DNA from 3 places in the Amycolatopsis albidoflavus genome. Region 1 is predicted to be linked to each of the others. Evidence: riboswitches for the same ligand, from Rfam matches in the RefSeq annotation. Region 1 holds a riboswitch; each other region holds the start of a gene.
The links. Region 1 has a riboswitch for S-adenosylmethionine ahead of thrC (threonine synthase). Riboswitches for the same ligand answer to the same signal wherever they lie in the genome.
Positions count from the first base shown of each region.

Region 2: another riboswitch for S-adenosylmethionine. It lies ahead of ABD156_RS28520 (methionine ABC transporter ATP-binding protein); the one in region 1 lies ahead of thrC (threonine synthase).
Region 3: another riboswitch for S-adenosylmethionine. It lies ahead of ABD156_RS36610 (aminotransferase class V-fold PLP-dependent enzyme); the one in region 1 lies ahead of thrC (threonine synthase).

Region 1 covers NZ_BAAAHV010000022.1:314,891-325,425, reverse strand. Annotated here, with positions in the region: gene lepA (translation elongation factor 4) at 1-1,361, opposite strand, end outside; gene ABD156_RS34615 (class I SAM-dependent methyltransferase) at 1,478-2,089, shown strand; gene ABD156_RS34610 (VOC family protein) at 2,086-2,460, opposite strand; gene ABD156_RS34605 (DMT family transporter) at 2,483-3,346, opposite strand; gene rpsT (30S ribosomal protein S20) at 3,740-4,000, shown strand; gene holA (DNA polymerase III subunit delta) at 4,174-5,145, opposite strand; SAM riboswitch class I at 5,277-5,410, shown strand; gene thrC (threonine synthase) at 5,424-6,689, shown strand; gene ABD156_RS34585 (ComEC/Rec2 family competence protein) at 6,714-9,092, opposite strand; gene ABD156_RS34580 (ComEA family DNA-binding protein) at 9,089-9,673, opposite strand; gene ABD156_RS34575 (GNAT family N-acetyltransferase) at 10,513-10,535, shown strand, end outside.
Region 2 covers NZ_BAAAHV010000017.1:204,980-215,514, forward strand. Annotated here, with positions in the region: gene ABD156_RS28510 (ABC-F family ATP-binding cassette domain-containing protein) at 1-118, opposite strand, end outside; gene ABD156_RS28515 (4-(cytidine 5'-diphospho)-2-C-methyl-D-erythritol kinase) at 161-1,129, opposite strand; gene ABD156_RS28520 (methionine ABC transporter ATP-binding protein) at 1,670-2,683, opposite strand; SAM riboswitch class I at 2,900-2,990, opposite strand; gene rsmA (16S rRNA (adenine(1518)-N(6)/adenine(1519)-N(6))-dimethyltransferase RsmA) at 3,570-4,412, opposite strand; gene ABD156_RS28530 (resuscitation-promoting factor) at 4,505-5,887, opposite strand; gene ABD156_RS28535 (TatD family hydrolase) at 6,315-7,139, opposite strand; gene metG (methionine--tRNA ligase) at 7,435-9,231, opposite strand; gene ABD156_RS28545 (PadR family transcriptional regulator) at 9,294-9,881, shown strand; gene ABD156_RS28550 (ATP-binding cassette domain-containing protein) at 9,977-10,535, shown strand, end outside.
Region 3 covers NZ_BAAAHV010000022.1:750,976-761,510, reverse strand. Annotated here, with positions in the region: gene ABD156_RS36630 (AsnC family protein) at 1-612, shown strand, start outside; gene ABD156_RS36625 (RluA family pseudouridine synthase) at 609-1,535, opposite strand; gene lspA (signal peptidase II) at 1,532-2,140, opposite strand; gene ABD156_RS36615 (hypothetical protein) at 2,239-2,712, shown strand; gene ABD156_RS36610 (aminotransferase class V-fold PLP-dependent enzyme) at 3,000-4,331, opposite strand; SAM riboswitch class IV at 4,372-4,486, opposite strand; gene ABD156_RS36605 (potassium/proton antiporter) at 4,583-6,061, opposite strand; gene ABD156_RS36600 (ArsR/SmtB family transcription factor) at 6,162-6,857, opposite strand; gene ABD156_RS36595 (penicillin-binding transpeptidase domain-containing protein) at 6,906-8,564, opposite strand; gene ABD156_RS36590 (amino acid permease) at 8,636-10,027, opposite strand; gene ileS (isoleucine--tRNA ligase) at 10,241-10,535, opposite strand, start outside.

The sequences.
Region 1 (10,535 bases):
TCGACGCGGTCCTCGGACAGGTAATCCATGCCCAGCAGGTTGCCGCGCTTCGCCTGGCACAGCTCCATGATCGTGCCCACGAATTCCGACGGCGCCAGGATGCTCACCTTCGACACCGGCTCGTGCACCTCGGAGATCTTGAGCCCGCCCGGCCAGTCCGAGGGGTTCGTGACGATCACCTCGCTGCGGTCCTCCAGCACCACGCGGTACACCACGTTCGGCGCGGTGGAAATCAGGTCCAGGCCGAACTCGCGCTCCAGCCGGTCCCGGGTGATTTCCAGGTGCAGCAGGCCGAGGAAGCCGCAGCGGAAGCCGAAGCCCAGTGCGACCGACGTTTCCGGCTCGTAGGTCAGCGCGGCGTCGTTGAGCTGCAGCTTCTCCAGCGCCTCGCGCAGTTCCGGGTAGTCCGAGCCGTCCACCGGGTACAGGCCGGAGAACACCATCGGCTTCGGTTCGCGGTAGCCGGCCAGCGGTTCCGTCGCGCCGTGCCGCTCGGACGTCACAGTGTCGCCGACCTTCGACTGGCGCACGTCCTTCACGCCGGTGATCAGGTAGCCGACCTCGCCGACGCCGAGTCCCTTGCTGGCCTTCGGCTCCGGCGAGATGATCCCGACCTCGAGCAGTTCGTGCGTCGCCCCGGTGGACATCATCTTGATCTTCTCGCGCGGCGTGATCTTGCCGTCCACTACGCGGATGTACGTCACGACGCCGCGGTAGGTGTCGTAGACCGAGTCGAAGATCATCGCGCGGGCGGGCGCGTCCGCGTCGCCGACCGGCGGCGGGACCTGACGCACGCATTCGTCCAGCAGCTCGGTCACGCCCATGCCGGTCTTGGCCGACACGCGCAGCACGTCCGAGGGCTCGCAGCCGATGATGTGCGCGATCTCCGCCGCGTACTTCTCCGGGTCCGCCGAGGGCAGGTCGATCTTGTTCAGCACCGGGATGATGTGCAGGTCGTTCTCGAGCGCGAGGTACAGGTTCGCGAGCGTCTGCGCCTCGATCCCCTGCGCGGCGTCGACCAGCAGGATCGCGCCCTCGCACGCCTCGAGCGCCCGCGAGACCTCGTACGTGAAGTCGACGTGGCCGGGCGTGTCGATCAGGTGCAGCACGTGGTCCTGCCCGTCGACCTGCCACGGCAGCCGGACGTTCTGGGCCTTGATCGTGATGCCGCGTTCCCGCTCGATGTCCATGCGGTCGAGGTACTGCGCGCGCATGGCTCGCTCCTCGACGACGCCGGTGAGCTGCAGCATCCGGTCCGCCAGCGTCGACTTGCCGTGGTCGATGTGGGCGATGATGCAGAAGTTGCGGATCAACTCCGGCGGCGTGAAGGTGGTGTCGGCGAACGTCTTGGGCGCTGTCACTCGGGCTGTCCTCGGGATGGTGGGGGATGTCCGTACCCCATCGTCCCATGGACCTCCGGGTGCGGGTGGGGGTCATCCCCGATGCGGCCCCGCGCGTCTCGTGATGACCTCGAAGCATGACCACTTCACCCTCCCCCTCGCCGCCCGGCCCCGGCGTCCTCGACGCCGCGCTCGACCGGGCTTTCGGCCACCCCAGCGGCTTGCTGGGCAGGCTCGGCGGCAAGCTGATGGCGGTCAGCAACGCCGCGACCGAGCACCGCGTCGTCGACCTCGCCCGCCTCGAACCGGACGAGACCGTTCTCGTCATCGGCCCTGGTCCGGGGATCGGCCTCGACGCGGCGAGCAAACTCGCCGGCGAGGTGATCGGCGTCGAACCCTCCCCTCAGATGCGCGACCTGTGCACGGACCGCTGCGGCGACCGCGCCGAGGTGCGCGCGGGCAGCGCGGCTCAGACTGGCTGTGCGGACGCGTCCGCGGACGTCGTGCTGACCGTGAACAACGTCCAGCTTTGGGAAGACCGCGCGGCGGGCTTCGCCGAGTTGTTCCGGGTGCTGCGGCCAGGCGGACGCCTGCTGCTCTCGGCGCACGAGAAGTGGCTTCCGGTGACCCGGCACCAGTTGGCCGACGAAGCCGCCGCCGCGGGATTCACTGACCTGCAGACCTGGACCTGGGACCCGCCGGGGTTCGCCCCGCTCGCCGCCCAGCTCCGAGCCGTGAAACCGAGCTAGCGCTTGTCGCGACGCAATGGGTGGTCCTCCGGGACCTCGACGAGGACGATCCGCAACCCGTCCGGGTCGGCGATCCACGCCTCGTCGGTGCCCCACGGTTCGCGACGAGCCTCGCGCACCGGTTCGACCCCGCGTCCGGCCAATTCGGCCAGGGTCGCCGGGAGATCGCGGACCTGCAGGAACAGATTGACGTCCGGCCCGGGTCCTTCTTCGCCGCTGCCGACCACCTCGATCGAACCGCCGCCGGCGAAAAACCGCGTGCCACCAGGGAACTCGCGCTCGATCGCGAGGCCGAGGGCGTCCCGGTAGAACGCGGTGGACACGTCGTGGTCGCGGGGGTGGATCAGCACCCGGCTGCTCAGTACGTCCATGGGTCCTGCCTACCTGAGCGGCTCAGGCGACCGCAATCGCAGCGATCCCGGCCAGCACCACCAGCGACCCGGCGAGCCGGCGGACCGCGTTGCGCTCGCGGAGCACGAGCCAGGCGGCAACCCCGCCGAAGACGATCGACAGTTCGCGCGCCGGCGCGACGAGGCTGACCGGCGCGATCCGCAGGGCGTACAGGACCAGCAGGTAGCTGACCGGCGAGGCCAGTCCGACGATCAGCACCTCGCGCCGGTGGTCGCGCCACAGCCGCTTGATCTCGGACCGGCCGCGGGCGACAGTCGGCGTGAGCAGGACGCACTCGCCGATCGCGCTGCCGCCGAAGTAGACGAGCGGGGACACTCCGAGCGACGTGACCGAGTGCGCGTCCCAGAGCGTGTAAGCCGCGATGACCGCTCCGGTGGCGACGCCGTAGAACACCCCGGCGCGGCGGGCTTTGGCGTCGCCGGTGCTGCCGCCGAGGCTGATCACCAGGACGCCGGCGATGACAAGGAAGGCGCCGACCAGCCCAAGCACGCCCGGCCGTTCGCCGAGAACTGTGACGGCCACGAGCACCGACACCAGCGGTCCGGTGCCACGGGCCAGCGGGTAGACGATCGACAGGTCGCCGACCTCGTAGCCGCGCTGCAGCACGATCCCGTACATCACATGCAGGACCGCGGTGACCAGTGCGGCGAGCAGCCAAGTCCACTGTGGACGTTCGGGTTCGACGGCGAGCGCGACCGCGATCACCGGGAGCATCGCGACCGCGGAAACCGTGTAGTACAGCCAGACGAATCGCGGACCGCCGCCGGAAACCCGTTTGGCGGCGAGGTTCCACACGGCGTGCACGACCGCGGCGACGAGAACCATGGCGAGGGCAGTGGTGTTCATCCGGGACCCTTTCAGGTTTTCAGCGCATGCTGAAGACCGGGTCCTCCAGGCTTTTGTCCCGTCAGATGAACGGCAGGGCTCGGTGTCCCGCCGAAGGTGCCGCTCGGACCAGTCCCGCCCGCCCTCGTTGTCTTCGCGACCCGCTCTGCGGGACCACGGGCAGGCGACGGAACCCTAGGCACTACCGAAATCCACCGTAACGGAGACGCGGGCGGGATGCCGAACGGTTATCGGCTCCGGGGCCCGTTCCAGGGCCGCGAGCAGGGCTGTTAAGATTTTCGATTGTTGCCGTGCGGCATTCCGTCAGGGAGGAAACCCGGCAGTCCCTCGGGACTGATCCGGAGCCACGCGAACGCGGCAGCGACCTTCACCGAGTGAAAGAGGAACGCCTCCATGGCCAACATCAAGTCGCAGGTCAAGCGCATCGACACCAACGAGAAGGCGCGGCAGCGCAACCTGGCGATCCGGTCCTCGGTGAAGACCGCGATCCGCAAGTTCCGCGAGGCCGCCGAAGCCGGTGACAAGGACAAGGCCCTCGAACTGCAGCGCGACGCTGCTCGCAAGCTCGACAAGGCCGTCACCAAGGGCGTCATCCACGCCAACCAGGCCGCGAACAAGAAGTCGGCTCTCGCGAAGCGCGCGAACCAGCTCTGAGCGCAGTCTTTCCGGAAGGCCCGGCGGCTTCGGCTGCCGGGCCTTTTCCGTGTCCGGGAATCGCGGATTACCTTGCACCGATGACGGCTGACCGCACCTCTTAGCCAGCGGTCATCATGGCGTGCGGCGGAACCGAACGCCGCAGCCGGTCAGAGCCGCATTTCGCCGGAGCGTCAGCGGTCTCCCTTGGCCGCGACCACCTCGAGGACCGCGCGCTGCAGGGCGTAGTTCGCATCGGCCGCCGCACCTTTGACCTCGGCGTTCAGCCGCGCCACGACGCGCATCGCGGTCGCCAGGCCGTCCTGGCCCCAGCCGCGCGACTGGCCCTGCGCCTTGCGGATCTTCCACGGCGGCATGCCCAGTTCGCCCGCCATCTGGTTCGGGTTGCCGCGGCCGGCGGCGGACACGCGAGCGATCGTGCGGACCGCGTCAGCTAGCGCGTCGGCCACCAGGACGTGCGGAACGCCCAGCTGCATCGCCCACTGCAGCGACTCCATCGCAGCCGCCCGATCTCCCGCGACGGCCTTCTCCGCGACCGCGAAGCCGGTCACGTCGGCGCGTCCGGTGTGGTAGCGGCGGACCGCCTGCTCGTCGATGACTCCCCCGGTGTCGGCGACCAGCTGCGTCGCCGCCGAGGACAGTTCGCGCAGGTCCGAGCCGACCGAGTCGAGCAGCGCCAGCAGGCCCGCGCCGTCGATCTTGCCGCCCGCGCGCCGCACCTCGTTGCGGACGAACGCCTCCCGCTCGGCCGGCTTGGTGAGCTTCGGGCATTCGGTGATCTCCGCGCCCGCCTTTTTCAACGCGCCCGGCAGGGCCTTCGCGGCCTTGCTCCGCCCGCCGCCGCTGTGCACGACCACGAGGACGATGCCGTCGGCCGGCGCCTTCACGTACGCCAGGACGGCGTCGGACAGCTCCTGCGAGATGTCCTGCGCCGACTCCAGCACGATCACGCGCCCTTCGGCGAACAATGACGGGCTGACCAGCTCAGCCAGGACGGGCGGTGTGAGATCGGACACCCGCGTCCGCGTGAGGTCCGCCGTCGGGTCCGCGGCCTTGGCCGCGTCGAGGGAAGCTCGCACAGCCCGTTCGATGAGCAGTTCTTCCTCGCCCGTGACGAGGTGCAGCGGCGCGGGTGCGGTGGTCACCTCGTCATCCTCTCACCCGGCCGCCGGGCCGTCCGCCCCGGTGATGTGGGCCGCCTCCGTGGCACGAGCTGATCGGGATGTCGTACGGTGTAGCCGAGGACGCGCCCACCGGCGCTCCGACAACCGAATACCGCTCATCCAGAGGGGCAGAGGGAACGGCCCGACGAAGCCCCGGCAACCGGCGTACAGCCTGTCATCCCGCGATCGCGGGATAGCTGACGACCACGGTGCCAATTCCGGCCCGCTTCGGCGGGGCAGATGAGGAAAGGAACCTCGCGATGACTGCAGCCCTCAGCGCCACCTCCGCCAACAAGACGATCGACCTCGGTCCGGCCGTCGAACTGGTGTCGAAGGAAGAAGGGCACCGGCAGCCGCTCGCTCCGGAATTCGTCTCCGCCGAAGACTTCTCGCCGCTCGAGGTCGCCTACGACTTCGGCCGCGTCCGCCGCGAGGACATCGAGGCGGGCCCGCGCAACATCTGGCGTTACAAGAAACTCCTTCCCGTCCCCTCGACCGTCGAGGAGACCCCGAACACCGAACCCGGCTGTACCAGGCTCGTGCGCGCCGACCGGCTCGCGAAGGAGCTCGGCCTCAAGAGCGTGTGGGTCAAGGACGACACCGGCAACCCGACGCACTCGTTCAAGGACCGCGTGGTCGCCGTCGCGCTCGCGGCCGCGCGCGAGTTCGGCTTCGAGGTCCTCGCGTGTCCCTCGACCGGCAACCTGGCCAACGCGACCGCGGCCGCCGCGGCCCGCGCCGGCTGGCGGTCGGTCGTGCTGATCCCGAAGAACCTCGAGCGCGCGAAGATCCTCACCACCGCGGTCTACGACGGCGACCTGATCGCCGTCGACGGCAACTACGACGACGTGAACCGGCTCGCCACCGAACTGGCCGGCGAGCACCCGAAGTGGGCGTTCGTGAACGTCAACGTCCGCCCGTACTACTCCGAGGGCTCGAAGACGCTCGCCTACGAGGTCGCCGAGCAGCTCGGCTGGCGCATTCCCGAGCAGATCGTCGTGCCGATCGCCTCCGGTTCCCAGCTCACCAAGGTGGACAAGGGTTTCCGCGAGCTGGGCCAGCTCGGTCTCGTGGACGCCAGCCCGTACAAGGTGTTCGGCGCGCAGGCCACCGGTTGCTCGCCGGTCTCCACCGCGTACCGCAACGGCCACGACGTGGTCCAGCCGGTGAAGCCGGACACGATCGCCCGCTCGCTCGCGATCGGGAACCCGGCCGACGGTCCGTACGTGCTCGACGTGGTCAACCGCACCGGCGGCGCGATCGAGGACGTCACCGACGAAGAGGTGGTCGAAGGCATCCGGCTGCTCGCGCGCACCGAAGGCATCTTCACCGAGACCGCGGGCGGCGTCACCGTGGCGACCGCGAAGAAGCTCGTCGAAACCGGCAAGCTCGACCCGGACGCCGAAACCGTCCTCCTCATCACCGGTGACGGTCTGAAGACCCTCGACGCGGTCGAGAACCACATCGGCCCGAAGGCCACCGTGCCGCCGTCCGCCGCAGCCGTCGCCAAGGCGCTCGGCTACTGACCCGCCGGCCCGGGGTCCGCCGCCTTACCTCGGCGGACCCCGCGGCTCGCCTCGGCGCGCGACCGCCGGTCCGTTTCCCGCGGGCAGAACGGCGGTGTCGCCGTCGATATCGGTCCGGGTGACCAGCACTCCCATCGTGCCGAGAACGTCCACTGTGGACTTGCTCGGATGTCCGTACCCGTTGCCCGCGCCGACACTGATCAGCGCCGTGCGCGGCCGCACCGCCGCGAGGAACTGCGGCAGCGAATATCTCGAGCCGTGATGCGGCACCTTCAATACGTCAGCCCGCAAATCGACGCCCTCGGCGAGCAGGTCTGCTTGCGCGGCCAGTTCAACGTCTCCGGTCAGCAAGACCCGGCCAGCCGAGGTGTCGGCGCGCAGGACCACCGAACTGTTGTTGATCATCGTGCCGTCCTGCAACGCAGGTGACCGAGCAGTGGCGTAGCGCGGACCTAGCACGTCCAGTGACAATCCCGGCCATTCCAGGCGTTGCCCCTCGCTCAACTGCACGAGCGGCACGCCACGACGCCGCGCTTCGCCGGAAACCGACTGCCACGCCCACGCCGGAGCACGTCCGGGCCCGACCGCGATCGCACCGACTGCCCGTCCGTCGAAGACCGAGGCGAGACCACCGATGTGATCCGCGTGCAGATGGCTCAGCACGAGCAGCGGCACCCGTTCGACTCCCAGCCTCTGCAGGCATTCGTCGACCGGCCCCGGCTCCGGCCCGGTATCCACGACCACGGCACGGCCGGGCTCGGCAGTCGCGAGAACTACCGCATCTCCCTGTCCGACATCGCATTCCACCATCGCCCAGCCGCCCGGCGGCCAACCGGGGGCCAGGACTTTGGCCGGCACGACCGTCAGCAGCACAACAACCAGTCCGATCGCCACCAGCAGCCGAAGTCGGCGAAACCTTGCCGCCACCACGACTACGACCAGCAGGCCCGCCGCGCATAATCCGCCCCACCAGCCGCCGGGCCAGGACAGCGCCGCCCCTGGTGCCCTCGCGCCGTGTCGGGCGACAGTGATCAGCCACCGCGCCTCCGGGTCCGCTAGACGGATCAGCACCTGCCCGGCACCTGGCCACCACGGCCCGACGACTGTCGAGAGCACACCTAGCACGGTGACCGGCGCGACCACTGGCGCCGCAAGGACATTGGTGACGACCGAGACCAGGCTGACCGTGCCCGCCATTCCGGCGATGACTGGTGCGGTGACCACGAAAGCGGCAAGAGGGACGGCGAGGCCTTCGGCGTAACCGGATGGAACTCCCCGTCGTACCAGCGAATCCGCCCAGCGCGGCGCGAGCAGCACCAGCCCGGCCGTCGCGAGAACAGAGAGCGCGAAGCCGAAATTCGCCGCCATCGTCGGATCCCACGCCACCAGGACGCACACCGCGAACGCCAGTGCGGGCAGCGCTGAACCACGTCGTCCGAGAGCCAGCGCGAGCAAACCGATACCGCCCATGACACCGGCCCGCACCACGCTCGGCTCAGGACCCACCAGGACGAGGAATCCCGCCAGGCAGGCGCCAGCCGCCGCTGCGGAAAACCTTGGCCCTGCGCGGACCAATCGGCACAGCAGCAGGACAGCTCCGCCGATGATGACAAGATTTCCGCCGCTCACCGCCATCAGGTGGGTGAGCCCGGAGGCGGTGAACTCGCTTTCGACCCGCTGCGGCAACGCACTCGTGTCGCCGAGCACCAGTCCGGGCAGCAGGCCCGCCGGTTCCTCCGGCAGGATCGCGCACAGCGAATGCAAGCTGCTCCGCAGGGCCGCGGCGGCGCGCTGCCACCACGGCGCTGGTCCTACGTCGACGGGTGCGGCACGGACGGAGAGCACCGCGGCGGTCAGCTCGCCGCCGCGTGCGGGCAGGAGCCGTCCGGACGTCGACGCTTCCTGCCCTGGCAGCAGACCGCTCCATCCGGTGACCGGTGCCAGCAACAGAACCCGGCCGGTCGACTCGACGGGCCGACCGTCCACTGTAGCCGTGGTAACCCTTGCCGGAATCGCCACTGAGCGGGTGCCCGCTTGCTGGTCCGCGTAGCCAGCTTGATGGATCGGCCGTGGGCGCTCGCTGATCTCGACCCGCAGCGTCGCCGTGACGCCATGGGCCGCGGCGGCTCCCAGCGGATCGGATGCCGCGTCGTGAATGCGAAGGGCTGTTGGCACGGCGGCAACGAGCCCGGTCAGCAGCAACGCTCCCCCAACGCCCGCGTATCGGGAACGGCCGCGCGCCAGAAGCGCCGCGGCGCCGATGACCGCTACGGCTCCGAGCACGGTCGCAGCCCACCAGCCGAGTTGCAGTCCGGCGAGGGTGGCCGCCCATCCGGCGACGGCGGCGGGGACAAGGCGGAAATCGTGGTCACGGCGCGACTTTTCCTCGGTCTCCAGTTTCATCCGACGGTCACCTGCTCGCGAAGCTTTTGGAACTTGCTTTCGCCGATGCCGTCGACGTCGCGGAGTTGTTCGACGCTCGAGAAGCCGCCGTGCTGAGTGCGCCAGTCGGTGATGCGCCGGGCGGTGACCTCGCCGACGCCGGGGAGGCTGTCGAGTTGTTCGGCGGTCGCGGAGTTCAGGTCGATCTTGCTGGCTGCAGCGGCTGAACCGGCCGGTGCGGCTTGCGCAGCGGGGACGCCGACCGCCAACTGTTCCCCGTCCGTGAGTTTGCGGGCGAGGTTTAGTGCGGTCAGGTCGACACCCGGATTCGCGCCTCCGGCGGCGCGGAGGGCGTCGGCGACGCGGGAACCCGAGGGCACGGTGACGAGTCCCGGGGAGCGCACGTGGCCGACGACGCTGATTACCAGGTTCTCGTTGGCTTTCGAGGCGTGTGGCGGCTGCGCTCGGGCGGTCGGGAGCGGCGGGGCGATCTCGGCCGTGGGTGAGCGACCGAAGATTGCCAGGCCACCGGCGACGACCGCGGCGGCTGCCAGCAAGGCGAGAGCGAAGATCATTCCTCGGCGGCCCAGGACGCCCGGCAAGCCGGTTGCTCCGGGGAGCCAGCGGCGTGTCCACCGCTGTTCGGTGTGTTCTGGGAGCCAGCTGCGGACCAGTTTGCCGCCGGGCAGCTGGCTTTCCGGAGGGGCTGGGTTGTCGGCAAGTGCGGACAATCGGGCTTTGCGGCTCGTTGGCTGCGAGAGTCGCGCGGAGCTGGATGGGGAAGCGTCTGCCGCAGCCGTCGGCTGGCTGTCCGGAAGTGGTGAACTGTCAGCAGCTGCGGACAGGCGGGCTTTTAGGCCCGTTGGCCGCGAGAGTGGCAGGGGCTTGGACCGCAAACTGTCCGCGTCGGTCGCGGACTGCCCATCCAAAAGCGGTGAGCTGTCAGCACCTGCAGACACTCGATGCTTCGCCCCCACGTCCCGAGCACGCACACCAGGCAACTCCGTGCCCACGGACAGCTGGTTGTCTGCACCTGCCGACAACCGTCCGCGCGCTGCTCGGCCCGCGCGGCCGGTGGGCAGCCAGCGACGCACTGACTGGCCGCCGGTTCCGGCGGTATGCGGGACCACGGCCAGCTGGTCGGCCAGCCAGGTGAGCCTGACGTTGACGGGAGTGCCCGGATCCCGGGCGGAATTCTCGAACACACGATCGACGCTAGGCGTCGGCCGGCTCGGCGGCGAGAGGGTTCCGCGCGATCTGTGGACAACCCGCCCCTTGGGGACAACTCGGCCGTCGCGGCCGGAGACGCGGCGGAACTTGTCGGGGTGCGCGGTCATACTGGCTGGTTTGCCTGCGGCACGGGTGATCGAAAAGCGTTCGCTCCTTCCGTCGTCATCCGTTAGACCTGGTAGTCAGCCGTCGAACAGGAGCCGCCGCAGCTGTGGACCACGCCGAACTGACCTT
Region 2 (10,535 bases), on a different contig from region 1:
CGTTGAGCCCGACGACGCCGATGCGCTGCCCCTCGGCGACGCCGAGGGAAACGTTGTCCAGCAACGGCTTCACGCCGTAGGACTTGCTCACCGATTCCAGGTTGACCAGGTTGGCCATCCGGATCCTTTCCACTGTGGACTGTTGATTCAAGCTGGGGTTTCAGGCGTGCACGCGCGGCGGCGCGTTGCGCGGCGCGTCGTCGCCGCCGACCACCCGCGCCCCGGGCACCGGGCCGTGCGCGACCCGGACCGTCCGGCACACTCCCGCGCCGGACAGCTCCGCGGCCACCTCGACCGCGGTTTCCGCGTCGGAGCACAGGAAGGCGCACGTGGGCCCGGAGCCGGACACGCATCCGGCCAGCGCTCCCGCGTTCACTCCGGCGCGCAGCGTGCGGCGCAAACCGGGCCGCAGCGACACCGCGGCCGCCTGCAAGTCATTGCCGAGCAGCAGGGCAAGCTGGCGAGGATCCCCCGACGCGAGCGCCTCTACGACCGGAGTGTGCGACCCGATCCGCGGCGGCTTCCCATCGGCGCGCAGCCGGTCGAGCTCGCCGAACACCTTGGGCGTGGACAGGCCTTCCTCGTCGAAGGCGAGCACCCAGTGGAACGTGTGCCGCGCGAGCACCGGCACGAGCTGCTCGCCGCGGCCGGTGCCGAGCGCAGTGCCGCCGTAGAGCGCGAAGGGCACGTCGCTGCCCAGGCTCCCGGCGATGGTGGCCAGCTCGTCGCGGGTGATGTCGAGCTTCCACAGCGACGAGAGCCCGACCAGCGCCGCCGCCGCGTCCGCGCTCCCGCCCGCCATGCCGCCGGCGACCGGAATGCCCTTGCGCAGCACGATTCGCACCTTCGGCGCATCCGCGTCCGGCCGTCCGGAGTAGGAGGCCAGCTCGCACGCCGCGCGCCAGGCGAGGTTGGTGCCGTCGGTGGGCACCGTGCGCTCCCCCTCGCCGTACACCTCAAGCCCAGGCTCGTCGGCGGCCGCGACGGTCACCTCGTCGGTGAGCGAAAGCGCCTGGAAGACAGTGACCAGCTCGTGAAACCCGTCCGCCCGCAGGTCCCCCACGGCCAGGTGCAGGTTGACCTTGGCCGGGACCCGGACGGTGACTGGAGGCGGAACGACTGCGAGCACCCGTCCAGCCTACGTGGCACCGCCCCGCCAAGGCTCACCAGGAGAAAAACCCGCCCAGATTTCACGACGGACTTCAGGACACCCGTCCCAACAGTCCGGACACCCGCCCCAAAAAACTGGCCCCGGTGACAACTCCGCGACGGCGAATGCCACACCCGCAAACGCCGCACCCTTCCCCCGCGCCACCCCCACAGACCTCCGGACCGCGCCCGCGCAGATCATCCCCACGCCGCAGATCGCGTTGGCAGCAGCGGTGACGGTGGCGGTGACGGTGGCGAAAAATCAACCACCTCACAAAAACCCTCAATGCGGACCTGGACCACAACGCGGGATCGCGCCGACGTTTGGGGGCTGCCCGGCGTGACAGGCCGAAGGCCCCTCACGCCGGGCAGCCCCCAAACGTCGGCTTAAAAGCGATCCCGCCCGCGACGGCGGAGCCGGCGCCAAAAACACAGCTGGTGACCTGCCCCACCAACCCAACCACCACGGGCCGCCCCATACCCGGAGCGGCCCGCGAACGCCTTACGTCAAACCAAAACCTCAAGCCGCCACAACACTCTGCGGCCCACGAACCACCTGACTAACAAACGCCCCCCGATCAGAAATCCACGACAGCGCAGCCTCAGCCCGCTCCCCGCGCACCCCCAACCGGAACCGAGCGATCGGCGTATCCCCAATACGAGTGAGGCCACCCCCAATAGTGGCAAGTTCGACATCGAAGCGACTAGCCGCCTCAGGCAGCAACGCACCCACCGACGCAAACCCGATCAGCACGACGTCGACCGCGCGGTCGTACTTCGCGGACTGGGTGCGCGAGGTCTCGATCGACGGCAGCACCGCCTGCGCGGTCCAGCTGTCCGGCGTCGAGATCAGGTCGAGCACCGTGCCGCGTTCGACGATCGCGCCGTTGTCGAGCACCGCGACGTCGTCGCAGACCCGGCGGACGACGTCGGCGTCCGGCGTGGTGACGACGACCGTCACGCCCAGTTCGGCGCGCGCCCGGTCGAGCACGGCGAGCACCGCGCCGGCGTCTTCCGCCGAAACCCCGGCGGTCGGGTCGTCGGCGAGCAGCACGGCCGGTCCGGCGGCGAGCGCCTTGGCGACCGCGACCCGGCGGAGCTGGCCGTCGGTGAGTTCTTCCGGCTTTTGCGCGGCGCGCGGGGTGAGGCCGACCAGGTCGAGCAGCGAGCCGACGCGGCTGCGCCGCTGCGGGCCGTCGACGCCGAGCTGTTCCAGCGGGCTGGCGATGTTGCCCGCGATGGTGCGCTCGGCGAGCAGCTCCGATTTGGTCCCGACGACACCGAGCTGGCGGCGGATCTCCCGCAGCCGCTTGCCGTCCAGCGTCGCGGTGTTGAGGCCGTCGAGCCGCACGACGCCGCGGTCGGGGCGCTCCTGCAGCGCGATGCAACGGGCGAGGGTCGACTTGCCGGAGCCGGACGGACCCACGATCCCGAACAGCGAGCCGGCTTGCACGTCAACGCTCACGTCGCGCAGCGCGGCGACACGATTTCCGTGGAAGGGAAAGGACTTGGACACGTTTTCGACAGTGATCACGAAAGGGCTCCAGGCATACGAGGCGCGGCGCCGGATCCGGGCGCGCCAAGGCGTCATCGAATTACCGTCCACAGTGGACGGCGCAAGAAACTGCGGGAAAAACGATCAGGCGATGACCATGGAGCGTTGACACGCACATACCGAGCGGCGACCTTCGTCGACTACGCGCCGGCGGGTCAGCAGGAGCGGGCGGGTGACCCTCTTCATCGAAAACAGCCTCCATCGGTCCTGGCGGTAGCACCTGCCCTGCGGAGGGTGGTTGCTGCGACTTCGGCGAGCCAGGTCTCTCAGTCGCTCGGGATGGACGCTTTCGAGTAAAGCCGATCCCATTGGCTGAACGCAAGCGCGTTGGTGCAGATCACACGTCTGGTGGTGCCCGCATATCGGAACACGGCGTCCAAGACCCGGAAACCCGGAACCTCGGTCCCCGAACATTGCCCCGACCTGCGGAACCCTCGCTCCGGCGGCGGGCGGCGAACTAGTTCGTTCCACTGTGGACGATCAAGAATCTTTGTGGAACAAGAGTTTTCCCGTTGTCAAGTGACCGGTGGCCGCGGGCTTCGAGGCCGGGGGCCGCGGGCCCGCGACCGGGTCGAGATAGGTCAGCGGAGCGAAGCACCTCGAACCGGCGTCGCTGAACAATCCGGTCCGGGGAGCAATCAAGCTCCCCCGAATGCCATGGCCTTGACGAGCCGCCCGTCACAGGTAACCGGCCATCTCAGCCGCCATCGCGCGATGACCGAGAGTAGCTACGAGACCTCGGAATGATCCACGATCAGCGACGACGCGAGATCATCAGGCCACGCACCGAAATCGAAGCCCCGCTCCCGGAATACCCGCCACGCCGCCGCAGTTGGACGTCACAAGCGAGCGCCGTGGGAGGGGGTCAGTTTCCGGCAGCCGCGATCCGCGCGAACGCGTGCACGTCGAGCTGCTCCCCGCGCGTCTTCGGGTCGATCCCCGCTTCGGCGAGCAACTCACCGGCCCGCTCCGCGGAACCGGCCCACCCGGCGAGCGCGGCCCGCAAAGTCTTGCGCCGCTGCGAAAACGCCGCGTCGACCACCGCGAACAACCGCGCGCGATCCACCCCGGACACCGGGTCGGTCCGGGTGAACGACACCAGCGCGGAATCGACGTTCGGCACCGGCCAGAACACCGCGCGCGGCACGGCGGCGACTTTGCGCGCCGGTCCGTACCAAGCGAGCTTCACGCTCGGCACGCCGTAAGTCCGGCTGCCCGGCCCGGCCGCCATCCGATCGGCGACCTCGGTCTGGACCATCACGAGTCCGCTGCGCAGCGACGGCAACTCGGCCAGCAGGTGCAGCACCACCGGTACCGCGACGTTGTACGGCAGGTTCGCCACGATCGACACCGGCTCAGCCGGAAGATCGGCGGCCCGCACACGCAACGCGTCGGCACCGACGACGGTCAGCCGCTCCGCTGCCTCCGGGGCGCGCTCGGCGACGGTCTGCGGCAGGCGGGCGGCCAGCACCGGATCGATCTCCACGGCGACGACCTGAGCGCCGGCGGCGAGCAGGCCCAGCGTCAGCGACCCGAGACCGGGCCCGACCTCCAGCACGACGTCCCCCGGCCGCACGCCGCCGAGTTCGACGATGCGGCGGACCGTGTTGGGGTCGTGCACGAAGTTCTGCCCGAGCTTCTTCGTGGGCCGGACGTCGAGTTCGTCGGCCAGCCCGCGGATTTCGGCAGGCCCCAGCAGTTCCACCACCGCACGAGCCTACCCAGCGACGACGCAGCGGACGAAAACAGGCGGCCGGGAGCGCGAGGCTCCCGGCCGCCTGCCGGAAAATCAGAGAGTGCTCAGGCCTTGTAGCCGCAACCCCAGGCGCTGTAGCCGCCGCGCGCGTCGCGCACCTTCTCGGCGGTCGCGATCTGCTGCTCGCGGGTGGCCTTGTCGGCCGTCGGCGCGTACTGCGTGCCGCCGTAAGCCGCCCAGGTCTGCTTGTCGAACTGGAGGCCGCCGTAGTAGCCGTTGCCGGTGTTGATGGACCAGTTGCCGCCCGACTCGCACTGCGCGATGCGGTCCCACACGCCGGTGTCGCCGATGGCCGGGGCCGGCGGCTTCTTGGTGCCGACCTTGATGATCTTGGCCTTGGCCTCGACCAGGGTCTTCTCCGAGATCTGCTCGCGCGAGATCTCTTCGCCGTTCTTCTTGGTGACCTTGTAGGTCACGAGCTTCTTGCCCGGCGTGCCCGGGTCGTCGACGCTCTGCTGGCCCTGCAGCTGCGTCGGGTCGTCGACCTTCTGCACCTCGGGGTCGATGGTCTCTTCCTGGTTGACCATCGACACGCCCATGCGGCTGACGTGGACCTCGGCACCGTTCTTCAGGCTGACGTCGAGGCCGCCGTCGATCGCGTCGTCCGGGCCGAGGTTCAGCTTCAGGTCGGAGACGAACTCCTTGGTGGTCACCGCGTTGGTGCTCACCTGGCGGGGCGCGTTGGTGCCGTCGAAGAGCGTGATGTGCTTGAGGGTCTTGACCTGGACGGTCGAGCCCTCCAGCGGCAGTTCGCCGGACGACGGCATCGACGTCCACGCGCCCTGGGAAAGCATGCTGCCCATGCCGAGCTGGTTCATGGCCTCGCCGAGCGAGGTCGCCCGGACCCAGGAGGGCCGCGACACACCGTCCACGACGAGGTTCAGCTGACGGCCGCGCTCGAGCTTGATGACGCCGCCGTCGCCGACCGCCGCCTGCGGCGAGGGCGAAAGCGCGTCGTGCTCGCCGACCGAGAGGCCCGCGTCCTTGAGGACGTCGCCGACGGTGCCGCCGAAGCTGTGCACGGTCTGCTGGTGGCCGTCGACGTCGACGGTGATGCTCTTGTTCATCGCGAGCGCCGCCGCGCCGCCACCGCCGACGGTGACCAGCAGCGACAGCACCGCGCCCTTGAGGAAGCGGCGCTTCCAGGTCTTGGTGGCCTCGCGCAGCCCTTCCTCGACCGCGGCCTTCTTGGCCTGCGGGGAAGCGGTGCGGTCTTCCTCCACCTCGTCCGGGAGGACGAGCGGCGGAAGCATCGTGGTTTCCGCGTTGATGAGGCGGATCAGCTCGTCGACGTCGACGTCGATTTCCGACATCAGCATGTCGGCGTCCGGGCCCAGCGCGGCGAGCACGTCCTGCTCGGTCACGCGGAGCTCGTCGGAGAAGTCAAGCTGCCCGTAGGCGGTGTCTTCGAGCTCGCGGTCGAGCACGGCCACCGAGGACGGGGAGGAGGAGAAATACGCCGTACCCGCGTCAAGACGCGAGTCATCCTGCCGACTACCAGTCACCGGGTCGTTCCCTTTCCCAAGACATCGCGCGTGTTTCGCGCGTCGTCCTTCGTTCGCGACGCACCCTCGGGCGCGCCTCTCAAGTCCGACACCCCCAGCCAGCGCCATCGTCACGGTCCCAGGTCGTACCAACCCCGGTTCCGCTTCCCCGACGTGCACTGACGTGACTGGTGGGCGTATCAGCCGGCTCCGCTGCGCGGAACCGACCGGCACGATCACGGGACAGTAACGGGTGTTGGCAGGTTGCGCAAACACCCCCCGGAGTGTCGTGACTTGCGTCACTCATCAGGTGGACGAATGCACGGTCTCGAATGTCGCAATCCGTGCAAGCCGTTGTGACACTGAGGAATCAGGCGGGCAGCCGGTATGCGCGTTCAGCAGTGGTCCGGACCGCTTCGGCCACCTCGTGGACCGCTTCGCCGCGCAGAGCCGCGAGGTACCGGACGGTGTAAGCGGTGCAATACGGCTCGTTCGGCCGCCCACGGTAGGGATGAGGCGTCAGAAACGGCGCGTCAGTCTCAGCGAGGAACTGCCCACGCGGCACGATGCGCGCGGCCTCATGCAGCCCGCGCGCGTTCTTAAAGGTGACCGTGCCCGCGAAGGACAAGATGTAGCCCTTGTCGATACAGCGGCGCGCGATGTGCTCGTCGCCAGAGAAACAGTGGAAGACGACCGTCTCGGGCGCGCCTTCCTCGTCGAGGATGCGAAGCACGTCCTCGTGCGCGTCGCGATCGTGGATCATCAGCGCCTTGCCAAGCCGCTTCGCGAGATCGATGTGCCACCGGAAGGCAGCCTGCTGCGCATCGTGCGGCGAGTAGTCCCAGTAGTAATCGAGCCCCGTCTCGCCGACCGCGACCACGCGCTCCCCCCGCGCCAACCGCTCCACTTCGGACTGTTCGGCGACCCCGAATTCCTTGGCGCGCGTGGGATGAATAGCCACCGCAGCAAACACCCGCGAGTCCCACGTGGACGCTCCGGACGCCCACCGAGCAGCAGCAAGATCGTCCGCAACAGTGACAACCCGCGCAACCCCAGCCCGCTCAGCCCGGTCGACCATCGCGGCAACATCAGCCGCAGTCTCCGCCCCACAGGCGTCGAGATGAGTGTGCGCGTCAACCACCGTCACCGGCAGCCGATCAGGAATCGGCGGAAGTTCGCGCTTCTCGTCACCCATGACACCCAAGCTACTGCGCCCCAAGCCACCAAGGACGTGAGGGGAACCCTGAGGGACTCTGAGTCCCTCAGGGTTCCCCTCACGGCACTAAACCGCAGCCCGCGCACCCAACCATGGAGGCACCCACCCCGCCCCCAACCCCGATCCGAAGCCGCCCTGCGGTTCGGGGGTGCTTGTCAAGGCATCTTTCCCGCCTTGACAAGCACCCCCGAACCGTCAGCACAATGAACCTTCGGGGTGGTGGCCCCCACTCAGGCGCAATGTCGCCGCCAGGCGACGAGCCGAACGCGAGACCTCAGTCAGTCACGATCGGAGCCCACTCGGGCCCAGTCTCCCCCAACTTCGGATCCAGCTTCGTAAACAACGGAGTCGGCTTCTCCAACGGCCGCCCAACCTCAACCGGCTGAGACTCCCACTTAGCCTGCTCACCGGCGTAATCCCCGGTCAGAATCGGATTAACCCGCCCAGGCAAATCCAGATCCTCGACCTCCTGAAGCTCAGGCTGAGCAGCCCAAACCCCAGTCCCGCCAAGCGCCTCGTGCACCTTCTGCGCCGAATGCGGCAGGAACGGCGTCAGCAACGTGTTCGCGTCCGAAACCACCTGCAACGCCGTGTGCAACACAGCATCCCGCCGGTCCGGATCCTCCTTGAGCTTCCAAGGCTCCTGATCCGACAGATACCGGTTAGCCGCCGTAACCACCCGCATCGCCTCAGCCGCGGCCAACTTGAACCGCGACCGCGCAAGATGCCCGCCAGCCGTCTCAAACGCCTGCCGAGACAACGCCTTCAGCTCCTCGTCCGCGGGCGCGGGCGCAGTCGGAGCCGGAATCGCCCCATTGTTCTTGTGCGCCATAGAAATCGACCGGTTCACGAGGTTGCCCCACTCGTTGGCCAGCTCGAAGTTCGTCCGCCGAACGAACTCGTCCCACGTGAAGTCCGTGTCCTGAGTCTCCGGACCGGCCACCGAGATGAAGTACCGCAGCGCGTCCGGCCCGAACTCCCGCAGGAAGTCGTGCACGTAAATAACGGTCCCCCGGGACGTGGAGAACTTCGACCCGCTCATGGTGAGGAACTCGCTGGACACGATCTCGTCCGGCAGGTGGAGCTTGCCGTACTTGCCCGCCTCGCCGCCGCGGTCGCCGTCGCCGTTCTGGCCGAGCAGCAGCGCGGGCCAGATCTGGGCGTGGAAGGTGATGTTGTCCTTGCCCATGAAGTAGTAGGCGCGCGCGTCGGCGTTGGCCCACCACTCCTGCCACGCGTCCGGCGTGCCGTTGCGGCGCGCCCACTCGACACTCGCGGAGAAGTAGCCGATGACCGCGTCGAACCAGACGTAGAACCGCTTGAGCGGCTGGTCGCGCCAGCCGTCCAGCGGGATCTTGACGCCCCAGTCGAGGTCGCGGGTGATCGGCCGCGGCCGCATGTCGTCGATCAGGTTGCGGGTGAAGTTGAGGACGTTCGGCCGCCAGTCGGTCTTGGTGCCGAGCCAGTCGCCGAGGGTTTTGGTGAACGCCGGCAGGTCGAGGAAGTAGTGCTCGGTCTCGACGAACTTCGGTGTCTCGCCGTTGATCCGCGACTTCGGGTTGATCAGCTCCGCGGCGTCGAGCTGGTTGCCGCAGTTGTCGCACTGGTCGCCGCGCGCGCCGTCGTAGCCGCAGATCGGGCAGGTGCCCTCGATGTAGCGGTCGGGCAGCGTGCGTCCGGTGGACGGGCTGATCGCGCCGCGCGTGGTCTTCGGGACGACGTAGCCGTTGCGGTTGAGCGCGAGGAAGATTTCCTGCGTCACCGCGGCGTGGTTGCCGGTGGTGGTGCGGGTGAACAGGTCGTAGGAGAGGCCGAGGCCGCGCAGGTCCTCGTCGATCTGGCGGGTGTACTTGTCCGCGGTCTGCTGCGGGGTCATCCCCTCTTTGTCCGCCTGGACGGTGATCGGCGTGCCGTGTTCGTCGGTCCCGGACACCATGAGCACCCGGTTGCCGGCCATTCGCTGGTAGCGGGAGAAGACGTCGGACGGGACGCCGAATCCGGACACGTGGCCGATGTGGCGGGGGCCGTTGGCGTAGGGCCAGGCCACCGCGGTCAACACAGGGGTGCTCATACCTGTTTAGCCTACGGATGCGCTCCAGTGCGTTTCGTGGTGGTCGGGGAAGGGAGAGCCGGTTGTCGGCGACGCGTCTGCTGGTGCTCGGGGTCGTGCGGATGTTCGGCCGCGCGCACGGCTATCAGGTGCGCCGCGAACTGCTGTCGTGGTCGGCGGACAAATGGGCGAACGTCCAGCCCGGTTCGATCTACCACGCGCTCAAGAAAATGGCCGCCGAGGACCTGCTGGAGAAGATCGACGTCGAACCGGGCGACGGCGGTCCGGACCGGGTCGCTTACCGGCTTTCGCCGGCGGGCGAGCAGGAGTTCCAGGTCCTCATCGCGAAGGGGTTGTCCGATCCCAGCGCGAGCAACGCGGAGCTGTGCGCGGCGGTGAGCCTGATGCCCGCGCTCCCGCGGAGGTACACGATCAGCCTCCTCCAGCAGAACCTGATCCACTTCGAGGCGGAAGAGCGCCGGTCGCGGTTGAGCCTCGAGGACGACACCTGGGGCAAACCGCCGCACGTGACCGAACTGTTCCGGCTGTGGGGCGGGATCGCCAGCGCGAGCCGGGAATGGCTCACCGGGCTGATCGGCAGGCTGGAAGCGGGCGAGTACGTGATGGCCGACGACCCCGGTTCGGCGTTCGCTCCGCCAGCCCCCGAGTAATCAAGTTTGACTAAACCCTCCTCCCTCGGGCACAGTGTGCGCGTCAGCTAGTCAAGATTGACTAGCTGATCTTCTTGGGAGGAGAGGGGTTCTCAATGATCACGGCACGCGGACTCGAGCGGCGGTTCCGCCGCAAGGGCCGAGCCGGTGGCGAGGTGCACGCGGTGAAGGGGGTCGATCTCGACGTCGAGGCGGGCGAGCTGGTCGGGTTCCTGGGCCCGAACGGGGCGGGCAAGACCACCACGCTGCGCATGCTCACCACCCTGCTGAAACCGACCGCGGGCACGGCGACTGTCGGCGGGCACGACCTGCTGACCAACGCGGCGGGGGTGCGCCGCAACATCGGGTACGTCGCCCAGGGCGGCGGGACCGCGCCCGAATCGCGCGTCGGCGAAGAGCTGGAGCTGCAGGGCAGGCTGTACCGGATGAGCAAGGCCGACGCGATCGCGCGCGGCAAGGTGCTCGCCGACCAGCTCGACCTGGCGGGGCTGGAGCAGCGGGCCACGAAGACGTTGTCTGGGGGTCAGCGTCGCAGGCTCGACATCGCGATGGGGTTGATTCATTCGCCGGGGCTGGTGTTCCTCGACGAGCCGTCCACCGGACTCGACCCGCAGAGCCGGGCGAACCTGTGGGAGCACATTCGGCGGCTGCGCG
Region 3 (10,535 bases), 440 kb from region 1:
CCTGTGCCCAACGGGATCCCGGGGATGTCCGGCGCCTATTCCCCCGCGCAGACCGGAATGCCCGCCCCTGCGAACGTCTACAATGGACAGTCCGGGCCGTACCCGGCTCCGGACCCGGCCGTCAGCACGTGGGGCGTCCCGCAGACCGCTTCCTGGGCCCGCGGCGACGACCCGAAGCCCGCCGCCGCACCGGCGAAGCAGGGGCGGATCGGCGAGACGATGCAGTCGCAGGGGCTCGAAGGGGAACAGCTTTCCGTGCAACTGCTGGAAGTCCAGGATCCCGCCGACTTCCTGTTCGGCGCGGCCGGCTACCGGCTCGAGGACGGCGAGCGCTCGGTTGTCGTCCACACCGAGATCACCAATCGGGGGCCGATTCCGTTCGCCTCGCTGCCGGACAACTATCTCGAACTGGTCACCGACAGCGGCGAGGCCATTGCGAAAGCCCCGGTTTCGCTGACGTCACGGCCGCCGCACAAGATCGGCGTGCAGCCGGGCGAGACGCTCGGCGGGCACACCGTCTACGTCCTTCCGACCGCGACGCGGGTGGTCTCGGTGCGCTGGAGCCCGCGTCCTGAGCCGGACGAGCGCACCTTGACCTGGGCGGTCAGCTAGTTCCCGTCCCGCAGGATCTCCAGCGCACTGGCCAGATCGTCCGGGTACTCCGCCTCGAACTCCACCCATCGGCCGTCCGCCGGATGCGCGAAACCCAGCGTCCGCGCATGCAGCCACTGCCGCGTCAGGCCGAGCTTCCGGGCCAGCACCGGGTCCGCTCCGTAGGTCAGGTCCCCAGCGCACGGGTGGCGCAGCGCGGAGAAGTGCACGCGGATCTGGTGGGTGCGCCCGGTTTCCAGCTTCACGTGCGCCAGCGAAGCCGCCCGGAACGCCTCGACCACCTCGTAGTGCGTGACGCTCGGCCGTCCGCCCGCGACGACCGCGAACTTGTAGTCGTGCCGCGGATGGCGGTCGATCGGGGCGTCGATGGTGCCGCGCGTCGGGTCGGGGTGGCCCTGCACCACGGCGTGGTAGCCCTTATCGACGGTCCGTTCCTTGAACGCACGCTTCAGCACGGTGTACGCGTGCTCGCTCTTGGCCACCACCATCACCCCGGTGGTGCCCGCGTCGAGCCGGTGCACGACGCCCTGTCGCTCGGCCGCGCCGGACGTCGAGATGCGCAGCCCGGCCGCGGCGAGTCCGCCGACGACCGTCGGGCCGGTCCAGCCGGGGCTGGGGTGCACGGCGACGCCGACCGGTTTCGAGATCACCACGATGTCGTCGTCATCGTGCAGGATCTTCATGCCGTCGACCGGCTCCGCGACGATTTCCGCCGGACGTTCCGGTTCCGGCAGCGTCACCTCGAGCAGCCCGCCCGCGGACAGCCGGTCCGATTTGCCCGCGGGATGCCCGTCGAGGAGCACGTCGCCCGCTGCCGCGAGGTCCGCGACGACGGTGCGGGAGAGCCCGAGCAGTTTGGCGAGCCCGGCGTCGACGCGCATCCCGTCGAGCCCGTCGGGGACGGGCAGCATGCGCGCGCTCACTCGGATTCCTTCTTCTTGCCACGGGTGGTGGTGCCGTCGTAGTCCTTGCCGAGCAGGGACAGCAGCACGATCAGCGCGCCGCCGACGCAAATTGCGGAGTCGGCGATGTTGAAGATCGCGAAGCCCTGCCCGTTGGGCGCGAACGCGGAGATGAAGTCCACGACGTGCCCGCGCAGCGGTCCGGGCTCGCGGAAGAACCGGTCGGTGAGGTTGCCGAGCGCGCCGGCGAGCACGAGCCCGAGGCCGATCGCCCAGCCGACCGAGCGCAGCCTGCGCGAGATCCACACGATGGCGATCACGACGCCGGTCGCGACCAGCGCGAGCACCCAGGTCATGCCGGTCGCCATCGAGAACGCGGCACCCGGATTGCGGATGACCTGCAGGTAGATCAGCCCGCCGAGGATCGGCTTGGGCTCTTTGCCCTCGAGATTGGCGACCACGAGGTTCTTCGTGAGCAGGTCGATCGCCCACAGCAGCGCCGCGACCGCGAACACCACCCAGACCCGCCGTTTGGGCAGCGGCGCGCTTTCCTCGGCAGCCCCCTGCTCAGGCGGTTCCGCAGACGGCTCGACCTCGGATTCGGACGGCGAAGGATCGGTGCTCACACCCCCATTGTCCACAACCGCGCCCAACCAGGTCACAGCGGCAGTCCCGGACCCAAATTCAGTCGTCTCGCCGCGCCCCTCCCCGCCATCCTCACTGCATGCCCGCCGAGATCCCCGCCCCCGCCGTAGCCGCCGCCTGGATCGCCCTGGACCTCTCCCCCACGAACGACCTCCCCCTGTGGGCAGCCCACTGGCTAGCCGAGGGAGAGGACGGCGAACACCTACGCCACCTGGCAGGCCTCTCCCACACCGAACCGCGGGAAATCCACGACGTGCAACAGTCCGCCCTAGCCGACTGCCACACCCCCATCCCCACCCCAGCCGACGCAGCCCAAACAGCCTTCACCCACCTGGCCCAACTGCTCCTGAACGGCCACCTAACCGAACGCGCCCTGCTGAACGACCTGCACACCATCATCGTCCGCACCAACTACTCCGACAGCGTCGTCAACCTGCCGCTAGCGCAAGCCTGGATGCTGGACGAAGAATGGGACCAGCCCTGGGGCCGCCCGGAAGAGCAAATCAAAGAAGCAATCCACTCAGCCTGCAACGCCCAACTAGCCCACCCCTAGACCCGGCAACCCCAACTCGACCACACCCAGCCCAGCAAACCCAACTTGCCAACACCCAGCCGGGCAAACCCAACTTGCCCACCACGCGGGATCGCGCCGGCGTTTGGGGGCTGCCCGGCGTGACAGGCCGAAGGCCCCTCACGCCGGGCAGCCCCCAAACGCCGGCTTAAAAGCGATCCCGCCCGCGGCGGCGGAGCCGACGCCAAAAACACAGCTTGGTGAGCAACCCCCGAAACCCGGCCCCACCACCCCGGCACCCGCAAACCGGCACCCGCAAACCGGCCTAATCAAACACAAAACCCCGGCAACTCCCGAGTATCCCCCACCGGCGCCCACCGCCCGTCAACCTTCGCGTACTCCCACCGAGCTCCCCGAGCCACGATCTGCCGCAAAGCCAGCACCAACCGGTCCACGTGCTCCTCGGTACTCCCCAACCCGAGACTCACCCGAACCGCCTGCTGCCCCTCGCCGCCGGCCTCGCGAATCAACCGCCGAGCAGCCACATGAGCGCAGAACGCCCCGTCCCGCACCCCAATCCCGTACTCAGCCGACAACACCGCCGCCAGCCACCCAGGCTCAAACCCGTCGACAACAAAACTCACCGTGCCAACCCGATCCACCGGCGCGTCAAAGAACCGCAACTCGGCACACCCAGGCAGCCCGGCCAGCCCCTTGCGCAACCGCTCCAGCAATGCAGCCTCATGCGCCCCGATGGCCTCCCACTGCGCCGCCAACTGCTCGCAAGCCACCCCCAACGCATACACCCCAACGGTATTAGGCGACCCAGCCTCGTGCCGCTCCTCGCCGCTGTTCCACACGACAGCTTCCTCAGTCACCAGCTTGGTCGCCCCACCACCGGCCAGATACGGCTCAGCAGCCCGCAACCAGTCACTGCGCCCGACCAACGCCCCAGCCCCGAACGGCGCGTACAGCTTGTGCCCGGACAACGCCACGTAGTCGACATCCAACTCCCGCAACGAAATCCGCCGATGCGGAGCCAACTGCGCGGCGTCAAGAGCCACCCGAGCCCCATGCTTCCGAGCCACCGCGGCAATCTCCGCCACCGGCAACAACTCACCAGTCACATTCGACGCCCCAGCGACAACCACCAACCGAGGCCCCTGCGGACATTCCGCCAGGGCTTCGTCCACAACGGACACCGCAGCAAGCCGAGTGCGCGGCAACTGCACCCGCCGGACATTCGGCCCGCGCCAAGGCAGCAACGCCGCATGGTGCTCACTGTCGAAAACAACCACAGAAGTCTTACGCGGCAACGCTTTCGCCAGCAGATTGAACGCATCAGTCGTATTGCGAGTGAAGATCACCGAATCCCCACTACGAGCGTCCACAAACCGACGCAACACACCACGAGTCCGCTCGTACAACCGCGTAGAAACCTGCGAAGCGAACCCAGCACCACGATGCACGCTGGCATACCAGGGAAGAAACTCGTCCACCGCCGACCGGACCGCGTCCAGACAAGGCGCGCTGGCCGCGTGATCAAGATTGGCGTAACCGATGTCGCCGCCCGTCACCAACGGCACCCGCAGCGACGCACCGGCCACAGGGGGAACGGCAGGAACAACAGTTTCCGTGGACCGGTCGAGTGCGAGAGTCATGACGGCGCCTCCTCGGCGTTCCGGGGGACCCCCGGCGAGGGGCCCGCGCTTGCCCGTCGCGCTGCGCGACCGGCCTGGTCCTCACCCGGGGCACCCCACCGCGGTAGGAGGGTTGCCGGCCAGCAAGCCGGGGCTTCGCGCTGGCACTCATGACCTGAAACCGACGATAGCGGACAACCGGCGAAAGAAACCAGCCCCGTCTCGTGATCTGAGACAGCGGTCACAAGCAGTGTCCACAAAGGACAGAAGGATCAGGCCCCGGATTCCCCGTGCCAGCGGGCGAGGCGGCCAGCCCGGTCGACCGCCCGGATCCGCCGTTCGGTCGCGTCGCGGTCGGCGGCGGTCGTGACCACCAGAAGCTGGTCTTCGACCTGCAACCGGCTCGTTTTCTGCGGCGTGAAGCCCGTACCGCCGCGCACCACGAGACTGACCGTCGCACCGGCGGGCAGCCGCAGCTCCGACAGGTACACGCCGTGCAGCTTCGAGCCCTTCTGGATGCGCACTTGCAGCAGTTCCGCGCCGAGTTCGTCGAGCGGCGCGGAGTCGACCTCGATCTCGTGCGCCTGCGCCGCCTTCGTGAGCCCGAGGATCCGCGCAAGCGGGCTGAGCGTCGCGCCTTGCAGCACGGTGAGCACGATGACGAGCACGAAAACCGCGTCCACGAGCCGTTGCGCGCCGGGCACGCCTTCGGACAGCGGGATCATCGCGAGCACGATCGGCACCGCGCCGCGAAGGCCGGCCCAGGACAGGAACGCCTGATCTCGCCAGGGCAATTGGAACGGCAGCAGCGACAGGACCACCGACAGCGGCCGGGCGAGCAGCAGCACCACCGCGCCCGCGACGAGGCCCGGAATCAGCGCTTCGAGCAGCCGGGTCGGCGACGCGAAAAGGCCGAGCAGCACGAACAAGCCGATCTGCGCGAGCCAGCCGAGCCCTTCGGCGAACGACAGGGTGTCCGACCGGTGCGGCAGCTTGGAGTTCCCCAGCACCAGGCCGGCGACGTAGGTGGCGAGCAGGCCGGACGCGTGCGCGAGCTGCCCCGAGGAGTACGCGAGCACGCACACCGCCACCGTGGCGAGCGGATACAGACCGGTGGCCGGGAGCGCGGCCCGGCGCAGCGCCTGCGCGCCCAGCCAGCCGAAGGCGAGGCCGAGCACGAGACCGGTGAGCAGCTCGTAGACCACCAGCAGCGGCAGCGACCAGTCGACCGCCTCGCCGGACGCGAGCACGACGACCGCGATGTAGGCGGGCGCGTCGTTGATGCCGGATTCCAGTTCCAGCGCGCCGACGAGCCGTTTGCCGACCCCGGCGGTGCGCAGCACGGAGAACACCGCCGCGGCGTCGGTGGACGCGAGGACCGCACCCCACAGCAGGGCGAGCCGCCAGTCGAGGCCGAGCAGCCAGTGCAGAGCCGCGCCGGTGACCGCGATGCTGATCACCACGGCCACTGTGGACAGCAGGATTCCGGGCCCCAGCGAGGGTTTCACCGCGGACCAGCGCGTGGTGAGCCCGCCTTCGGTGAGGATCAGGACGAGCGCGGCGAGCCCGAGCGACTGGGTGAGCGCCGGATTGTCGAAGCGGATGCCGAATCCGGCCTCGCCGAGCACGACGCCGATCCCGAGATACAGCAGCAGCGACGGGAATCCGAGCCGGATGGACACCCGCACCGCGACGACCGAGACGACCAGAACCAGCGCGCCGACGCCCAGCACCATGGGAAGCTCGTCCATTCGCCCGCCTCCCTCCCGGTCGCCCGCAGGCGTCCAGAATAGTGAGGCAGTGTCCGGTTCCCGAGCGCGCACCACCGGTGCGGGGGACCACCAACGTGTGTTACGACGCCTCGGCGGCACTCACCGTCGCGAGATCGACACCGAGCGCGGCGAACGGTCCCCTCGCGCCCGGCAAAACCCGGACCGCGCGCTGCTGGTCCCGGGTCAGCCATCCCGCTTCGACCGCTCGCTCCAGCACCGCCGCCGGGACCGCGCCGGCGAGGTGCTCGCGCCGCTCTGTCCAATCCAGACAGTCGCGCAGCAGCGGCCGGCGCGGCCGATCCGGGACCGCCACGCCGAGATAGGCCAGCACCTCGCGTCCGGTGTCGGTGAGCGCGAGCCCGTCCGACACGTCGATCAGCCCCCGATCGACCATCCCGTCCCGCAACGCGACCCCGAGCGTCCCCGCCAAATGGTCGTAACAACTGCGCGCGAAGGACAATCGCTGTACCCGCAACGAAGTCCGCAGCCCGGACGGCCGTTTCAGTTCGGCATGCTGCGCCAGATGCTCGATCAACTCCGCAACCCGCGGATTCGCGAGCCGGACGTACGCGTGCCGCCCCTGCTTCACCCGGGCCACGAACCCGGCCTCGGCCAACCGTGTCACGTGCTCGCTGGCCGTCGAGACCGCGATCCGCGCGGCTGCGGCCAGTTCGCCGACCGTCCACGTGCGGCCGTCGAGCAGCGCGAGGCACATGGTCGCGCGGCTCGGATCAGCGAGCACGGCGGCGACTTCGGCCAGTGCGACGGTTTCCATGCTCCTACGGTAGAGCGGCGACGCTTCGGCCGCGGCCGAACTGAGCCGCTACAGCGCGTCGAGGAACTTCGCGCCCAGCGAGACGGCCGGTTTGGAGTCGTTGGCCCCCTCCAGAAAGACCGCGAACGCCAAGTCGCCGCGATAGCCGACGAACCAGCCGTGCGCCTCCGCGCCGTCGCCGAACTGCGCGGTGCCGGTCTTGCCGAACACCGAGCCGGAGTGCGACAGCCCGGTCGCCGTGCCGCCGGTGACGACCTCGCGCATCATCCCGCGCAACGCCGACAGCACCGAGCCCGGCGGCGGGGTGTAGCCGGTGTTGACCTTGGTGCCGTCCGCCCACAGCCGCGGCACGACCGCGCGCCCGGACGCCGCGGTCGCCGCCATCACCGCCGCTCCCATCGGGCTGACCTGCACCTTTCCCTGCCCGATGCCGTCCTCGACCTGCTCATCCGCGTTCGCCGCGGGATCGACGCGGCCCAGCTCGGTGGACAGGCCGCTGATCCCGAAGTCGGCGTTGAGGCCGAACTGGGTGGCCGCCTTCGCGAGCCCGTCGGCGGGCAGCTGCGACGCGAGCCGGGCGAACGTGGTGTTGCAGGACTTCGCGAACGCCTTGTGCACAGTGGTCGTGCCGAGGTCGAAACCCTCGTTGGAGAGCGTGCGGGTGCCGATCCGGTCGGTCAGCGGGCACGGAACCGAGGAATCCGGCGTGACCAGCCCCGCTTCCAGCGCCGCGGTCGCGGTGACGATCTTGAACGTCGAGCCGGGCGCGTACTGGCCGCTGAACGCCGACGCCGCATTGGTGACGTTGCTGTTCTGCGCCACCGCTAGCAAATCGCCGGAAGACGGCTGGATCGCGACGAGGACCGCCTTGCCGCGATACCCGTCCACCGCCGCCTGAGCCGCGTTCTGGGTCGCGAGGCTGAGCCCAGCGGCGGCAGGTTTGTGGTCGCCTTCAGGGTTTCCGAAGAGCGTCTCCTGGCTCTTGCCCGACGCGTCCACGCGCTCGACCGCGAAGGCTTCGGACGCCTGCCCGTGCCCGGTGAGCGCCGAACGGAGCAGCGGGAACGCCTTGTCGTCAGCCAGTTTCAGCCCGCCGCTGCCGGAGACGACGAGCGGCTTGCCGTCGCGGTCGACCACCGCCGGAACGTCCGAGGACGCGATCGCCAGCCGCTGCCCGGCGACGAGCTTGGGGTGCAGCACCGTCGGCGCCCAGTGGACCCGCCATTTGCCCTGCGTCTGGACAAGGCCGAGGCTGCCGTCGTACGTCCAGGTGCGGCCGGGGCCGAGATTCCAGGTGATGGTGTAGGCCGCCGTGGCCTTGTCGCCCTGCGCCGCGCCGACGTCGCCGAGCTTGGCGGTCAGCTGTGTGGGCCGAAGCGTCGCCCACGCGTCTTGCAGCGCGGAAGAGGCGTCCGTCGGAGCATCGGTGGCCTTGCTGGCGGTGTCGGCGTCTTTCGCGCCGAAGGCGACCAGATACTCGCGGGCCGCTGACGTCGGGTCGTTGGGCTGCGCGGCGGTCGACGCAGGCTCCGAGCCTGACGAGGCCGCCGTCGATCCCCCGCCGTTGAGCAGCACGAGCGCTGCCACCACGATCCCGACCACGGCCAGCGCGCCGCCGATCAGCACGCCCTTCTTTCCGGCAGGACTCACCGTCGCATCCCCCTCGCCCCACGCGGTCCGCCCGCGTCCCTGGCTCAGCTTGCCCATCGCTGAACGGAACCGGGCGTTACCTCGGGGAACGCGACAAATTCGTGATCAACGCCGAGCTGTATAGGTCGTTATACAGTCTGGTCGGCCTTCTGGCGGGCGCGTTGCCACCAGATCCCGGCCACGACCAGCACCGCGACCAGGATTCCCGAGCTGATCAGCTGGATTCTGGCGTCGTGGTCGCCGAGCATCACTGCCAGGATGGCCACCATCGCGACGAGGGTGACCCAGGTCAGATACGGGAAGCCCCACATCCGCACAGTCAGGCTCTCCGGCGCGGTGCGCTCCAGCTGACGGCGCACTCGCAACTGGGTGCACGCCACCAGGATCCACACGATCAGCAGCACCGAGCCGACCGCGTTCAGCAGGTATTGGAAGACGGTGTCCGGCCAGAGCGCGTTGAGCGCCACGGCCACGAAGCCGAACAACACCGAAGCCGCGACGGCGAAGACGGGCACGCCGCTTCGGTCCACTTTGGTCAGTGCGCGCGGGGCGTGTCCGCGTTGGGCCAGCGAGTACACCATGCGCGCCGCGCCGTACATGTTGGTGTTCAGCGTGGACAGCAGGGCGAACAGGATGACGACGTTCATGATCTGCCCGGTCGCCGGGATCCCGATGCGTTCGAGCACCGCGGCGAACGGGCTCTGTCCGGCCTGGACGCTCGTCCACGGCAGGAGCGAGACGATGACCAGCATGGAACCGACGTAGAACACCGAAATCCGCACGACCGCGTTGCGCACCGTCCTGCCGACGGCGTGCGCGGGATCGTCGGACTCCGCGGCGGCGATGGTCACCACTTCCAGGCCGCCGAAGGTGAAGACGACGGCGAGCAATCCGGTGCCGACGCCCTGCCACCCGTTGGGCAGCAGGCCGCCGTGGCCGAGGAGATTGTCGGTGCCGACGAAGGAAGTGCCCGGGAGCACGCCGAGGAACGCGAGCACGCCGAGGACCAGGAAAGCCACCACCGCGACGACCTTGATCAGCGCCAGCCAGAACTCGAGCTCGCCGAACCGGGACACCGCGGTGAAATTGATCGCGGTCAGCACCGCCATGAAGATCAGGACCAGCACCCACTGCGGAATGCCCGGCAGCCAGCTGTTGACGATGATCGCGGCCGCGGTCGCCTCGACGGCGAGCACGACGACGAGCGCGGCCCAGTACAGCCAGCCGATGGCGAACCCGGCCCACGACCCGAACGCGCGCTCGGCGTGCACCGAAAACGACCCGCTGGCCGGGATCGCGGCGGCCATTTCCGCCATCATGCGCATGACCAGCATCGCCAGCGTGCCCGCGAGCACGAAGGACAGCACGATTCCGGGCCCGGCGAGCTTGATCCCGACGCCGGAGCTGACGAACAATCCCGAACCGATCACGCCGCCCATCGCGAGCATGGCGAGGTGCCGCTGGCGCAAGCCGGCGGCCAGCCCCTGGGCGGCCGGTTCGGCGGCGGCTTCTGAAGTCATGGGAAATCCCTAGCAGACGCTTCCCCGCGCGGCGCAGCTCGGTGGTCCGTCAGACGGAGGCACGGCTGGGCCGATGGCGCGCCTGCCCGACGTCCGTGAGGGGAACCCCGAGGGAATCAGAGTCCCTCAGGGTTCCCCTCACGGACCTGGGCCTGCCCGATCGCGGCCAGCACGGCGTCGAACTCTTCGCTTATGCCGTCAGGGCGCGGGCGCTCACGCCTTCGCGACTGCCACGCGGACCTTCACGCCCTCGCCGACCGTGCCGTCGAAGCCCTCGGCCACCTCGCCGTAGGACACCGACGTCGCGAGCGTTTCGGAGGCCACGAACTCCTCGTGCTTGCGCACCGCGTCCGCCACCTCGCCGGGAGCGTCCACGGTCAGCGAGATCCGGTCCCCGACGTCGAGACCGGCCTCGCGGCGGGCCTGCTGCACGACGCGGACCAGGTCGCGGGCAAGGCCCTCGGCCGCCAGGTCCTCGGTGACCTCGGTGTCCAGCACGACCAGACCG